2 regions of the Kitasatospora sp. NPDC056076 genome follow, and region 2 is predicted to be linked to the other one. Evidence: riboswitches for the same ligand, from Rfam matches in the RefSeq annotation. Region 2 holds a riboswitch; the other holds the start of a gene.
What was found. Region 2 has a riboswitch for magnesium ahead of ACFC1T_RS05370 (NRAMP family divalent metal transporter). Riboswitches for the same ligand answer to the same signal wherever they lie in the genome.

Region 1: it holds a riboswitch for magnesium, as region 2 does, so the genes downstream of both, ACFC1T_RS31805 (NRAMP family divalent metal transporter) here and ACFC1T_RS05370 (NRAMP family divalent metal transporter) in region 2, are expected to answer to the same signal.

What each region holds. Positions count from the first base shown of each region.
Region 1 is NZ_JBHJWG010000050.1:44,535-52,138, forward strand. Features, by position in the region: gene ACFC1T_RS31790 (LysR family transcriptional regulator) at 1-193, shown strand, start outside; gene ACFC1T_RS31795 (FdhF/YdeP family oxidoreductase) at 325-2,643, shown strand; gene ACFC1T_RS31800 (YhgE/Pip domain-containing protein) at 2,650-3,975, opposite strand; M-box (ykoK) riboswitch at 4,154-4,331, shown strand; gene ACFC1T_RS31805 (NRAMP family divalent metal transporter) at 4,693-6,342, shown strand; gene ACFC1T_RS31810 (hypothetical protein) at 6,446-6,766, shown strand; gene ACFC1T_RS31815 (hypothetical protein) at 6,837-7,097, shown strand; gene ACFC1T_RS31820 (winged helix-turn-helix domain-containing protein) at 7,133-7,546, shown strand.
Region 2 is NZ_JBHJWG010000004.1:160,790-168,393, reverse strand. Features, by position in the region: gene ACFC1T_RS05385 (hypothetical protein) at 1-280, shown strand, start outside; gene ACFC1T_RS05380 (YoaK family protein) at 433-1,110, opposite strand; gene ACFC1T_RS05375 (MgtC/SapB family protein) at 1,208-1,942, opposite strand; gene ACFC1T_RS05370 (NRAMP family divalent metal transporter) at 2,114-3,799, opposite strand; M-box (ykoK) riboswitch at 4,165-4,341, opposite strand; gene ACFC1T_RS05365 (ABC transporter ATP-binding protein) at 4,510-5,304, shown strand; gene ACFC1T_RS05360 (FtsX-like permease family protein) at 5,301-7,604, shown strand, end outside.

The sequences.
Region 1 (7,604 bases), on a different contig from region 2:
GTACGCCTGGCTGCACGTGTTCGGGGTGCCGCCCGGGATGCGGGCCGTCCCGCTGGTGGAGCCGGTGCACAGCACGCCGATCGGGCTGGTGACCGCGGCCCGGGAGCCGGGGTCGGTGATGGCCCGCGCCCTGCGGGAAGTGGCCCGGCGGACGGACCTGGCCGGGGTGCTGGGCGCCCTGCCGAAGGCGTAGCTGTCGACGCGCGGGAGCCGTAACGGTCGGTGCACGGGAGCCGTAGCGGTCGACGCGCGGGGGCCGACGGCCCGGCGTAGCGTCGACCCGGACCCCCGAGTGACCCAGCCGCGCGACGGAAGGCGAGCACCGTGACCACCTCCGACGACGAAGCCACCGCCGCCCCGCAGCAGCCGGAGGAGGTCGGCCCCTCCCCCGCCGCGCCGCCCCGCTACGCGCCGTACCACCACCCCGCCGCCGGCTGGGGCGCGGCGAAGAGCGTCACCCGTTTCATGGCCCGCGAGGGGGCGTACCTGGACGGCCCGCGGGCCGTCATGCGGATGAACCACGAGAACGGCGGCTTCGACTGCCCGGGCTGCGCCTGGCCGGACGACACCAAGGGCCTGCACCTGGACATCTGCGAGAACGGCATCAAGCACGTCACCTGGGAGATGACCCGCAAGCGGGTCGGCCGGGAGTTCTTCGCCGCGCACTCGGTGACCGAGCTGTCCGACTGGAGCGACTTCGCCCTGGAGGACCAGGGCCGGCTCACCGAGCCGATGGTCTACGACCCGGACACCGACCACTACCTGCCGATCGGCTGGAAGGACGCGTTCGACCTGGTCGGCCGCACCCTGCGGGGGCTGGACGACCCGAACCGGGCGGCGTTCTACACCTCCGGCCGGCTCGGCAACGAGGCGACCTTCCTGTACCAGCTGATGGCCCGCGAGCTGGGCACCAACAACCTCCCCGACTGCTCCAACATGTGCCACGAGGCCAGTGGACGGGCCCTCCAGGCGGCGCTGGGCACCGGGAAGGGGACGGTCGACCTCAAGGACTGGGAGGTCACCGACGCGCTGTTCATCCTGGGCGTCAACGCGGCCTCCAACGCGCCCCGGATGCTCACCTCGCTCGCCGAGGCCTTCCGGCGCGGCGCGCAGATCGTGCACGTCAACCCGCTGGTCGAGGCGGCGGCGACCCGGACGATCATCCCGCACGACTTCACCGACATGGCGCTGAACCGGGCGACCCGCACCAGCACGCTCAACCTCCAGCCGCGGATCGGCGGCGACATGGCGCTGCTGCGCGGCATGGCGAAGGCGCTCCTGGAGCAGTCGGCGGCCGACGACGGGGCGCTGGACCGGCTCTTCATCGAGCGGCACACCAGCGGCTTCGCGGCCTACCGGCGCGTCTGCGAGCAGACGCCCTGGGCGGAGCTGGAGCGCCAGAGCGGGCTGGGCCGGGCGGAGATCCTCAAGGCGGCGCGGGTCTACCGCGAGGCGGACCGCTCGATCTTCAGCTGGTGCCTGGGCGTCACCCAGCACGAGCACGGGGTGGACACCGTGCGGGAGATCGTCAACCTGCTGCTGCTGCGCGGCAACCTGGGCCGGGAGGGGGCCGGGCCCTCGCCGGTGCGCGGGCACAGCAACGTGCAGGGCAACCGCACCTGCGGGATCGACCACCGGCCGGCCGACGCCTTCCTGGACCGGCTCGGCGCGGTCTGCCGGATCGACCCGCCGCGCGCCCACGGCCTGGACACGGTCGGGACGATCGAGGCGATGCGGCGCGGCGAGGTGACCGTCTTCGTCGGCATGGGCGGCAACTTCGCGCTCGCCGCCCCGGACTCCCCCTACACCTACCAGGCCCTGCGCACCTGCGAGTTGACCGTCCAGGTGAGCACCAAGCTGAACCGCAGCCACCTGGTGCACGGCCGCCGGGCGCTGATCCTGCCCTGCCTCGGCCGGACCGAGAAGGACCACCAGCGCGCCGGGGTGCAGTCCACCTCGGTCGAGGACTCGATGAGCATGGTGCACCTGTCGGCCGGCATGAAGCGCCCGGCCTCACCGCACCTGCTCTCCGAGCCCGCGATCGTCGCCGGGATGGCCCGCGCGGCCCTGCCGGACAGCCCCACCCCGTGGGAGTGGTACATCGAGGACTACGACCGGATCCGCGACACCATGGCCGAAGTGCTGGACGGCTTCGAGGACTTCAACCGCCGGGTGCGGCTGCCGCTGGGCTTCCGGATCAAGCAGCCCGCCCGCGAACTGGTCTTCCTCACCCCCTCCGGCAAGGCCGAGTTCTCCGCCGCCGCGCTGCCCGATGTCGTCCCCGCGCCCGGCACCCTGGCGCTCGGCACGATGCGCTCGCACGACCAGTGGAACACCACCATCTACTCGGACGACGACCGCTACCGGGGCGTGCAGAACCTGCGCACCCTGGTCTTCCTCAACCGGGACGACATGCGCGAGCGCGGCATCGCCGAGTTCGACCCGGTGGACGTCACCAGCACCGCCCGGGACGGCTCCACCCGCTCGGTGCACGGCTACCTGGCCGTCCCGTACGACATCCCGCGCGGCTGCGCGGCCGGGTACATGCCGGAGCTGAACGTGCTGTGCGCGATCGGCGACCACAGCACCCAGAGCGACCAGCCGATCATGAAGCACCTCAAGGTGACCGTGACGAAGAGCTAGACCGGCCTACTCCGAGGGCTGGGGCGTCCAGCGGTGCAGGCCCTTGCGGTCGTAGTAGCGGGTCATCCCGAAGCCGAAGGCCAGGGCCAGCGCCACCCCGATGGCGATCATGACCCAGCCGCGGGCCAGCCCGGCGTCCGAGCGGGCGTCGAAGAAGAGGATCGCCCGGATGCCGTCGCTCAGCTGCCGCATCGGCTCGAAGACGGCCAGGAAGCGGTAGAAGCCGGGCACCGCCTGGAGCGGGACGGTCGCCCCGGAGGACGGCAGGGCGAGCGCGATGAACACGAACATGGACACCAGCTGCCCGATCCCGCCGAACGCGGCGTTGATCGCCTGCACGCCGAGGCCGACGGCGAGGCTGGCGCAGTAGGCGAACACCCACAGCAGGGCCTGGTGCGGGGCGTCCATGCCGAGGATCCCGGCCGTGCAGAGCAGCACCAGGGAGGTGGTGACCAGCATGATCCCGGCGGTCATCAGCATCTTGAGCAGCAGGGTCTGGGTGCGGCTGATCGGGACGGTCGGGCGGCGGGTGTGCCAGGGGCCGATCTCGCTGTCGCTGTAGCCGAGCGCGGTGTCGACGCCGTTGTGGATGATGTTGCCGCCGATGAAGCCGGTCAGCACGGCGAGCAGGGTGAAGTAGAAGGCGCTCAGGCCGAGGCCGCTGTGGCTGCCGATCGGGTGGCCGACCTGGGTGGCGACGGCGAACGGGTCGGCGAGCAGCAGCCGGGCGGTGGCGCCGGTGTCCGGCCCCTGGGCGCCCGGGCCGCCCTGGGCCGGTACGGCGGCCAGCAGCCGCTGTCCGGCCGCGACCGAGGCCTGGTGGGCGGCGTTCTGGGCGATCTGGGCGGCGATCGAGGAGCCGAGGCTGCCCAGGCCGGGGTTGGTGAGGACGGTGAGGGTGGGCCGGTGGGTGGCCCCGCCGGCGGCGAGCGCGGTGACGGTGGCGGTGAAGTCGGCGGGGACGAGCAGCACGCCGTAGACCTTGCCGGCGGCGAGCAGGTCGCGGGCGCCCGCGTCGTCGGTCTGGCGCCAGCGGACGTTGTCGTCCGGGGTCCCGGCCACCACGGCGCGGGTCAGCTGGGTGCCGAGGTTGACCGGCTGGCCGGGCGGGGGCGGGGCCTGGTCGGCGTTCACCAGGGCGATCGGCAGCCGGTGCAGGTGCCCGGTCGGGTTGACGATGCCGCCCAGGTAGAGCAGCGAGAGCAGCGCGGCCACCAGGGCGCACAGGACGCCGGGGAAGAGCCAGAGCTTCGGGCGCCGGGCGAGTGCCAGCGCCCTCGCCCGCCGGGGAGCCCCCGGAGGTCCTGCGGTCTGGGAGCCTGCGGTCGCCATGCCACCCCTCAGCTGCGTGTGCGTGTGCGGGTACGGATCCGGCGGGAAGTCGTTCCGTCGTCACGTGGCGCTCAAACCCGCGTCACCCGGACGGAGGTCACGCCTCGCGAAAGGTAAAGGTTCTACCAAGTGCGCAAGTATCGCGCTTCCGTCGGTCTATGCTTCTGGAGGTTTGAAGAAGGCACCTCGTTCGGTGAGGCTTCTTCACGGACACAGGCCACTGATCCGACGACGTCGAGAGACGCCCAGGGTTAGGACAGATCTTCCCGACCTAAGGGTTGATCCGAAGTGGCTTCCGGCCCGAACGGGTTGGACACGCCGTGGAGTGCCAAAGCTCTGACGAGTTGGGGTGAACCGGTGGCAGTCGCGCGCGCCGGTGAACTCCTTGCCGTGTCGATGACACGCACCACGGGGTGCGTCGACCGGGAGGAGGCGAGAGACATGGATTGCAGTAGTCCGGGCCACAGTAGCCCCTACCCCCGCCTGTCCTCGTACACCTCCGGCACGCGGTAACAACCTTCCCTGCGCGTACAACTGACGCACCGTCACATCACGGCGGCGACGTCGTCGCACCGTTCGCCAGCACGCACGCGGCTCCGCCGTGCCCGCCCGGGCACCGCCCCGCCGCGGGCCGGTGCGCCGTGCCCGCACGCAGGGGGAATTACTGCTGCGCGCCCCCATCACCCCGCCTGTCCCGGGGTCCACGGGAGGAACGTCATGACCACCAACGCCACACTCAACTCCAAGCCGCAGAAGCAGCGTTCGGCCGTACTGGACGACGCCCACGTCGGCGACATCAAGGGTGCGCTCGGCACCATCAAGCTCGATGACGACGCACCGCGCCAAGGCCTGTCGGCAAGACTCAAGACCCTGCTGGCGATCGTCGGCCCCGGCCTGATCGTGATGGTCGGCGACAACGACGCCGGCGCCTTCTCCACCTACGGCCAGGCCGGCCAGAACTACGGCACCCAGCTGCTGTGGACGCTGCTGATGCTGGTGCCCGTGCTGTACGTCAACCAGGAGATGGTGCTGCGCCTGGGCGCGGTCACCGGTGTCGGCCACGCCCGGCTGATCCTGGAGCGCTTCGGCAAGTTCTGGGGCGCGTTCAGCGTCATCGACCTCTTCCTGCTCAACGCCCTCACCCTGGTCACCGAGTTCATCGGCGTGACGCTCGCGGCCGGCTACCTGGGCCTGCCCAAGGTCGCCTCGGTGGTACTGGCGGCGGCGATCATCATCGCCTCGGCCTTCACCGGCTCCTTCCAGCGCTTCGAGCGGGTCGCGGTGACCCTGTGCATAGGCTCGCTGCTGCTGGTGCCGATCTACTTCATGGTCCACCCGAAGACCTCGCAGATGGCCCACGACTTCGTGGTGCCGCAGATGCCGGGCGGCGCGGGCGAGTTGGCCGCGGTCATGCTGGTGATCATCTCGATCGTCGGCACCACCGTCGCCCCCTGGCAGCTGTTCTTCCAGCAGTCGTACGTCATCGACAAGCGGATCACCCCGCGCTTCATGAGGTACGAGAAGGCCGACCTCTGGATCGGCATCGCGATCGTGATCATCGGCGCCGCCGCCATGATGGGCTTCACCGCCGCCGCCTTCGCGGGCACCGACGGCTTCGGCCAGTTCTCCGACGCCGGGGCCGTCGCCAAGGGCATCGAGGACAAGGCCGGCCACCTGGCGGGCGTGCTGTTCGCCATCGCCCTGCTGGACGCCTCGATCATCGGCGCCTTCGCCGTCTCGCTCTCCACCGCCTACGCCATCGGCGACGTCTTCGGCATCAAGCACTCGCTGCACCGCGGGGTCAAGGGCGCCAAGGGCTTCTACGGCATCTACGCGGGCCTGGTGATCGCCGCGGCCGCCATCACCCTGCTGTCCACCGGCTACATGCAGGGCCTGATGACCCAGTTCGTCCAGGTGCTGGCCGGGGTGCTGCTGCCCTCCGCCACCGTCTTCCTGCTGCTGCTCTGCAACGACAAGGCGGTGCTCGGCCCCTGGGTGAACGGTCCCAAGACCAACGCCTTCACCGCCGCCGTGGTCGGCGTGCTGGTCACGCTGTCGCTGATCCTCACCGCGGCCGTCGTCTGGCCGGACATCAGCTCGGACGCGATCCTGCGGATCATGGCCGGCTGCGGGGTGGCGGGCGTCCTGGTCGCCGGGTACTCCTTCCTCTCCGGCCGCCGCGGCACCAAGGAGGACCCGATCGACCGCACCGGCCGGGAGAACTGGCGGATGCCCCCGCTGGAGACCCTGGAGAAGCCGGTGATGTCCACCACCCGCAAGCTCGGCATGGGCGCCCTGCGCGTCTACCTGCTGGTCGCGATGGTGATGGTGATCGTCAAGATCGTGCAGACCGCACTGAACCACTGACCCGGACGCCGGGGGCGGCGCCGCACACCACGGCCCGCCGCCCCCGGCCCCGCCCCGGAACCCTCGACCACCCCGCACCCGGGGGAAGGAAGGCAGTACGGCCATGCGCACCACCACCCCCTTCCACCACCTCTTCCACCACTGCCCCAGCGTCCGACTCGCCCTGCACGACGGCGTCGAGCGCGCCTACCGCCTCGACGACCCCGGCAGCTGCCCCCGCTCGGGCACCCGCAACACCCCGGCCTCCGCGTACGAGCCCCGTGTCCACCTGGCCTACCTGCTGGCCCGCCAGGGCCACCGCCCGGACTGGCTCGCCCGCTTCGCGGACCTTCCGCCGGCCGCCGCGCACCGGATCGCCCTCGCCGCCGCCCGCCACCGGGCCGCCGCCGCGACCACGCCCGCGCCCGCGCCCGCCGCTGCCTGAATCATCAACTCCCCTGCGCACCGGCGCACTTGTTCAGATCTTGCCTGTCCTGTCACGGAGGTGACCAGCCATGTCCATCGTTGCCGCTTTCCAGCCCGCCCTCCCGTCCACCGATCGCGGCCGACTGCGCGCCGCCCTCGCCACGGTGGGCCGACGGCTGGCCGCCAGCCCGCTCGACAACACCGTGCTGCGCGCCGTCGGCGCCCCGGCCCCGAGCCCGGCCCCGGGACTTCCGAACGACCGGCCCACCCGGATGCGGGCCAGCTGGCACTCCGTCACCGGCCCGGACGGGACGGCCCGACTGGAAGCCTCCTGGCACCCCGGCCACTGACCCGACCGACCCCACCCGCCGAAGGAGCATCCGCCATGGCCGTGCGCTACCGCAGGCTCGACGCCATCTTCTCGGACCACACCGCCGCCCCCGCCCTGCGGGCCGTCCCCGCCGCCCGGCCCGTCCCCGGCCCGCGGCCCGTCCTCGACTCGGCCGGCCTGGTGGTCGACCAGGAGCAGCGCACCGTCACCGTCGACGGCCAGCACCTCGACCTGCCGTACCTGGAGTTCGAACTCCTCGCCCACCTGGTCGGCAACCCGCTGCGGGTGCACTCCCGCCGCCAGCTGATGGAGTCCGTCTGGGGCCGGCCGGACACCGGCGACACCCGCACCATCGCCACCCACATCGCCCGGATCCGCCGCAAGCTCGGCCCCGGCCACCGGGAGGCGATCGCCACCGTCCGGCAGATCGGCTACAAGTACGACCCCCGGCTGGTCCGCGCCGCCTGAGGCCGGCCCCGCCGCAGCGCCAGTGGCACCACCGACAGCACCAGTGGCACCACCGACA
Region 2 (7,604 bases):
CGTCGAGGCCTCCGGCCCACCCACCGTCGGCGGCGTCGTCCAGGTCTGGGTCGATCCGGCCGGCAACGCCACCGATCCGCCGCTCGACCGCACCGCCCTCGCCGTCTCCGCGGCCTGCACCGGCGCCGGTGCACTGCTCGCCCTGTCCGCCCTGATCGCCTTCGCGCTGCGGCTGCGCCTGAGCGCGCTCAACCGCCGGGCCGAGACCGGCTGGACCGCCGAGTGGGCCCGGCTGGAGCCGCTCTGGAGCGGCCGCGCCGGGCACCGCCGGGAGGAGTGAAAGGGGCCCGGCCTCGAACGCGACCGTCCGTCCGTCTGTCCGTCTGTCCGTCTGTCCGTCTGTCCGTCCGCCCGGGGAGGTGGGCAGCAGGATCCGGACGGGAACGGCCGGACCGGTCCGGCGGCAGGCAGACCGGGGGAGCTGCCGCCGCCTCAGCGGCGCGCCGTCCAGGCCGGGGCCGGGACGGGCCCGGCGGCGTGGTGGGTGAGGGCGGCGACCGCGACCAGCAGGGCGAGCGCCAGGCCCAGGGCGACCGGGACGGCGGCGTGCAGGACCAGGACGGCGCCGAGGAGGGCTCCGGCGAACATCCACACCGTCGAGGCGAGCCGGCGCGGGCCGGTGCGGTCCGCGGCGAGGGCGGTGATGGTCATGGTGAGCACGGTGGTGGTGAGGTCGGGGACCTTGAGCGAGCGGACCACCGCGTTCTGGCCGCCCATGGCGAGGGCGAGCAGCCCGATCAGGGTGTAACGGGCGGGCTCGGAGCCGTGGCCGAGCACGGCCGCCAGGACGGTGCTCGCGGCGACGAGCACCGCCTGGCCGGCGACGGCGGCGGTCAGCAGGTGCCCCCGGTGGCCGGGCAGGCGGCGGGCCAGGTGGCCGCCGGCCAGGGCGCCGAGCACGAAGGCGGCCAGGGCGGCCAGCGAGGCGGTGGCGGACAGACCGGGGGCGCCGGCCAGGGCGAAGCCGAGGAACACCACGTTGCCGGTCATGTTGGCGACGAAGACGTGTCCGAGCTCCAGGTAGCTGACCGCGTCCACCACCCCGGTGACGAGGGTCAGCACCAGCAGCATCGGCACCAACGGCCCGTGCTCGGGGTCGGCTCTCAGCATCGGACGGCCTCCCGGAGGGTACGCGTGACGGTCCTCCCGTTCTACTACCTCGGCTCCCCCGGCGCGCTCAGGCGAGCGCGGACATGCTCAGGCGTGCTCAGGCGAGCGCGGGGCTGCCCGGTTCGTCCGACTCGTCGTCCAGGTGCCAGTGCAGGTCCCGGACGCCCGGCTCCAGCGAGAGCCGGCTGACGACCTGCTCCAGCGCGGGGGCCACCTGGCCCGTGATCGCCACGGTGGCCCGCAGGCTGGTGGCGTCGCCCTGCTCGGTGCGGCGGGCGCGCAGGCCGGTCGGGGCCAGGCCGGAGGCGGTCAGGGCCTGGAGCAGCAGGGCCCGGATGTGGGTCTCGGACTTGCGGTCGCACTCCACGTGGACGGTGGCCCGGGTGGTGGAGTCCGGGTCGCTGCCGGACTGCGGGGACCGGTCGAGCAGTCGGCCGGCCGGGCGCAGCACCAGGTGGACGGCGAGCACCGCGAAGGTGCCGAGCGCGGCCAGCTCCAGCTTGCCGGAGGCCGCCAGCACCCCGACCGCGGCCGAACACCACAGCGTGGCGGCGGTGTTGAGGCCGCGGACGCCGGCCCCGTCGCGCAGGATCACGCCACCGCCGAGGAAACCGATGCCTGAGACCACGTAGGAGGCGACCCGGGTGGGGCTGCCGGTGTCGCCGACCGCCTCGCTGTACAGGACGAACAGGGTGGCACCGGCGGCGACCAGGGCGTTGGTCCGCAGGCCGGCCATCCGGGCCCGCCACTGGCGCTCGATGCCGATCAGCGCGCCGCAGGCGACGCCGGTGGCGAGCCGGACCAGGAACTCGACGGTGGTCAGGGTGTGCACGACGGCACCTCCTCCGGAGGATTCACGGGGAAACGGGGCAACACGGGTAGTACGGAGCACACGGGGAACACGGGGAACACGGGCAACGCGGGCCGGGGGATCGCGGGCAAAGGAACGGACGGGTGGCGAGCCGCTGCCCGCCACCCGTCCGTACGGGCTCCGCTCGGCGGCTCAGTGGTTGAGCGCGGTCTGGACGACCTTGATGATGACCATGACCATCGCGATCAGCAGGTAGGCGCGCAGGGCGCCCATGCCGACCTTGCGGGCGGTGGACATCACCGGCCGGCCCAGGGTCTCCAGCGGGGGCATCCGCCAGTCCTCCCGGCCGGTGCGGTCGATCGGGTCCTCCTTGGTGCCGGTGCGGCCGGCCGTGAAGAAGTAGCCCGCGACCAGGACCCCGATCACGCCGCAGCCGCCCATGATCCACAGGATCGCGTCCGAGCTGATGTCCGGCCAGACCACCGAGGCGGTCAGGATCAGCGAGAGCATCACCAGCACGCCGACCACCGTGGAGGTGAAGGCGTTGGTCCGGGGCCCGTTGGCCCAGGGGCCGAGCACGGCCTTGTCGTTGCAGAGCAGCAGCAGGAAGACGGTGGCGGAGGGCAGCAGCACCCCGGCCAGCACCTGGACGAACTGGGTGATCAGGCCCTGGGTGTAGCCGTTGGACAGCAGGGTGATCGTCGCGGCGACGGCCACCAGTCCGGCGTACACGGCGTAGAAGCCCTTGGCGCCCTTGACCCCGCGGTGCAGCGAGTGCTTGATGCCGAAGACGTCGCCGATGGCGTAGGCGGTGGAGAGCGAGACGGCGAAGGCGCCGATGATCGAGGCGTCCAGCAGGGCGATGGCGAACAGCACGCCCGCCAGGTGGCCGGCCTTGTCCTCGATGCCCTTGGCGACGGCGGCCGTGTCGGAGAACTGGCCGAAGCCGTCGGTGCCCGCGAACGCCGCCGCCGTGAGGCCGATCAGCGCGGCCGCGCCGATGATCACGATCGCGATGCCGATCCACAGGTCGACCTTCTCGTACTTCATGAAACGCGGGGTGATCCGCTTGTCGATGACGTACGACTGCTGGAAGAACAGCTGCCAGGGGGCGACGGTGGTGCCGACGATCGAGATGATGACCATCATGACGGCCGCGAGCTGGCCGGCGCCGCCGGGCATCTGCGGCGTCACGAAGTCGTGGGCCATCTGTGAGGTCTTCGGGTGGACCATGAAGTAGATCGGCACCAGCAGCAGCGAGCCGACGCAGAGCGTGATGGCGACCCGCTCGAAGCGCTGGAAGGAGCCGGTGAAGGCCGAGGCGATGATGATCGCCGCCGCCAGCACCACGGAGAGCACCTTGGGCAGGCCCAGGTACCCGGCCGCCATGGTGACGCCGATGAACTCGGTGACCAGGGTGAGGGCGTTGAGCAGGAAGAGGTCGATGACGCTGAACGCGCCCCAGAACTTGCCGAAGCGCTCCAGGATCAGCCGGGCGTGGCCGACACCGGTGACCGCGCCCAGGCGCAGCACCATCTCCTGGTTGACGTACAGCACCGGGACGAGCAGGAGCAGCGTCCACAGCAGCTGGGTGCCGTAGTTCTGGCCGGCCTGGCCGTAGGTGGAGAAGGCGCCCGCGTCGTTGTCGCCGACCATCACGATCAGGCCGGGGCCGACGATCGCCAGCAGGGTCTTGAGCCGGGCGGAGAGTCCGTGGCGGGGGGTGGTGTCGTCGAGCCGGATGGTGCCGAGCGCACCCTTGATGTCGCCGACGTGGGCGTCGTCCAGGACGGCGGACCTGGCGGCGGCGGTCGCAGCGGTGGCGGCGGGAGCGGTGGGGACCGTGGGGATCTTCGGGTCCAGCATCACGTTGGTCATGGCGGGGCCTCCCTCCCCCTACCTTGAGGGGGCGTCAGGGGGCACGCAGCGGCGGACCTCCCTGCGGGCGCACGGCATCCACGCCGTACGGCGACGCTGAGCGGCGGCGGCCGTGCGGGCACGATGATGCTGACGACGCGTCAATCGGCTTGCGTCCGGGCATGGTTGAGCGCAGGACGAAGCTTCGGGTGAACGCGCAGGGAAGGTTGTTACCGCGTGCCGGAGGTGTTCGAGAGCATGCGGGGGTAGGGGCTACTGTGGCCCGGACTATCGCAGTCCATGTCTCTCGCCTCCTCCCGGTCGGGGGCGCACCGTCTGTGCGCCGCATCACGACACGGCAAGGAGCACACCGGTCTTCGAGGACCGGTACACCCCAACTCGTCAGAGCTTTGGCACTCCACGGCGTGTCCAGCCGGATCGGCCGGAAGCCACTTGGGGTCAACCCTTAACTCGGGAAGACCTGTCCTGAACCTGGGCGTCTCTCGACGTCGTCGGGTCAGTGGCCTGTGTCCGTGAAGACGCCTCACCGAACGAGGTGCCTTTTCAAACCTCCCAAAGCATAGACCCGGCGCGGCGACCCCGAGTCACCTTTTCGGCCGATCTTCGACAGCTTTGTAGAACCTTGACCAAATCCGCCGCGACTTGCTCTTCCTCCACCGGCATATATAGTTCACCGACATATGCAGCTGAACAGCTCACGAGGGGGAACCATGTCCCACATCGATCCGAGCCGACCCGCGCCCGTCCTGCAGCTGGCCGGGGTCTCCCGGGTGCACGGCCGCGGCGCCGCCGAGGTGCACGCCCTGCGCGAGGTCGACCTGACCGTCCACGCCGGCGAGTTCGTCGCCGTGATGGGGCCCTCCGGCTCGGGCAAGTCGACCCTGCTCACCCTGGCCGGCGGGCTGGACCTGCCCAGCGGCGGCGAGGTGCTGGTCGAGGGCGTCACCCTCGGTGGCCTCGGCCGGGGCAAGCTCGCCGACCTGCGGCGGCGCTCCGTCGGCTACGTCTTCCAGGACTACAACCTGATCCCGGCGCTCACCGCCGCCGAGAACATCGCCCTGCCGCGCGAGCTCGACGGCGTCTCCGGACGCACCGCCCGCCGGGAGGCCCTCGCCGCCCTGGAGGAACTGGGCATCGGCGAGCTCGCCGACCGCTTCCCCGACGACATGTCCGGCGGACAGCAGCAGCGCGTCGCCATCGCCCGCGCCCTGATCGGCGAGCGCCGGCTCGTCCTCGCCGACGAACCCACGGGGGCGCTCGACTCCGCCACCGGCGACGCCGTGCTCGCCGTACTGCGCGCCCGCTGCGACGCCGGGGCGGCCGCCATGATGGTCACCCACGAGGCCTCACACGCCAGTTGGGCCGACCGGGTGGTCCACCTGCGGGACGGCTCGGTCGCCTCCGAGAGCGTCGGACGCCGCTCCGGCAACAGCCGGGCCGCCGTCCACCGCTCCCAGCCCCTCGACGACTCCACCGCCAACTCCTTCGGCGAGGTGGCCCGATGAGGTTCGGAGCGTGGAAGGTCGCGCTGCGGATGGCCCGGCGCGACGCCCTGCGGGCCAAGGGGCGCAGCGCCCTGATCGTGGCCATGATCGCCCTGCCCGTGCTCGGCGTCACCGGCGCCGACGTGGTCCACCGCAGCGGCCAGCTGTCCCCCGCCGAACGGGTCGAGCGGGTGGTGGGCGGCGCGGACGCGCTGGTCACCGCGCTCAGCCCGGGCCAGGCCGTCGAACAGGCCCCGGTCGCCGAGGACGGCGCGTTCGCCGTCCAACCGCGGCCCGGCCAACAGCCCACGCCCGAGCAGCTCAAGGGCGCGAGCACCGACCCGACCGTCCTGGTCGGCTCGCTGCTCCCGCCCGGCAGCGCGCTCACCCCCGTCCGGACCGGACCGGAGACCGGTGCGAGCTCGCCCGAGGGCCTGGTCCGCACCCTCACCGCCGAGGCAGACCTGGGCGACCCGGTCTGGCGCGGCCGGGCCGACCTGGTCGAGGGCCGCGCGCCCGGCGCGCCGCACGAAGTCGCCGTCACCCAGGCCTTCCTGGACAACTCCGGACTCCGGATCGGCAGCGACACCACCGTCCAGGGACTGGAGCGGACCACCTTCCGCATCACCGGCCTGGTGGAGCACCCGGACGACCTCAAGCGGGTCGAACTCATCGCCCGCCCGGGCGAGTTGCTCGACCAGCTGGCCGCCGCCGCGGAACCCGGGCAGCCCGCCCCCGGGCAGGGCCGCACCAACCGCGGCTCCTGGCTGGTGCACCTCCCGGGCGGGGCCGCCCTCGACTGGGCCACGGTCCAGTCGTTCAACGCCCACGGCTACACCCTCACCGCGCGGGCCGTCGCGCTCGACCCGCCGCCGTACGGCGCCGTCCCCTACTACCGGGACTCCACCGTCTACCGCGACCCCGCCGGCGGCAACAGCACCAAGGTCGTGGTCGCCACCGTCACCGGCATGGGGCTGCTGGAGGTCGCCCTGCTCGCCGGGCCCGCCTTCGCGGTCGGCGCCCGCCGCTCCCGCCGCCAGCTCGCGCTGCTCGGCGCCGCGGGCGGCCGGCGCACCCACATCGGCGCGGTGGTGCTCGGCGGCGGCCTGGTGCTCGGCCTGGCCGGGGCGGTCCTCGGGGTGACCGTCGGCACCGGGCTGGTCGCCGCGCTTCGGTCGGTGATCGAGGAGGTCGGCGGTGCCCGCTTCGGCCACTTCGCCCTCCCCCCGGTGGACCTGCTGGCCATCGCCGGGATCGGTGTGATCACCGCCCTGCTCGCGGCCGCGCTGCCGGCCTGGCAGGCCGCCCGGCGCAGCGTCACCGCCGGCCTCACCGGCCGGGACACCGTCCGGGCGCCCAACCGCCTGGTCACCGTGCTCGGCGTGGCGCTGCTCCTCGGCGGCGGCGCGATCGCGATGTACGGCGCGGGCGCCGTCCAGCACGGCGCGCCCGTGGTCAGCACCTACGACGCCCGCACCCTCACCGTGCTGCTCGGCTCGGTCTTCGCCGAACTCGGACTGCTCGCCTGCACCCCCCTGCTGGTCGCCCTGTTCGGCCGGTTCGCCGGGCGGCTGCCGCTCGGCCCCCGGCTGGCCCTGCGCGACTCCGCCCGCAACCGCTCCCGCACCGCACCGGCCGTCGCCGCGGTGATGGCCGCCGTGGCCGGGGCCGTCGCGATCGGGGTGTACAGCACCAGCACCGACGCCGAGAACCGGCGCGACTACCGGCCAGAGGCCCCGTACGGCGCCGTCCAACTGCTCAGCCACCGGGAGGGCCCGCAGGCCGCCCAGCTGCCGGCCGAGGTGGAGAAGCAGCTGTCCGGGCTCGGCCCGCGCGCCGACGTCGGCCAGGCCGTCTACAAGTTCTGCGACAACTGCTCCAGCACCGTCACCCTCAAGGGCCCGGTGGAGATGCGCCACCTCGCGGCCATCCCCCACCTCGCCACCGGGGACGCCACCCTGCTGCACAACCTCTTCGACGTGCGGGACCGCACGGCCGAACAGGCGCTGGCCGCCGGGAAGCTGCTGGTCTTCGACCGGTCGCTGATCGGCGCCGACGGCAAGGCCGTACTGCTGCTGCGCGGAGGCGGCGGCGCCCCGCTGCAGCCCGGGCAGGTCCCCAAGCCCGACCTCCAGGAGGTCCCGGTGGACGCGGTGCTGGTCGACAACCCGGACGCCGCCCGCTACGCCCAGGGGCTGCTGTCGACCGCCGCACTGAGCAGGCTCGGCCTCGCCTCGGCGCCCCAGGGCGCGGTCTGGCGCCCGGCCACCCCGCCCGATCGCAAGGCGCAGCAGCGGGCCGCGGCCGCCGCGGCCCGACTG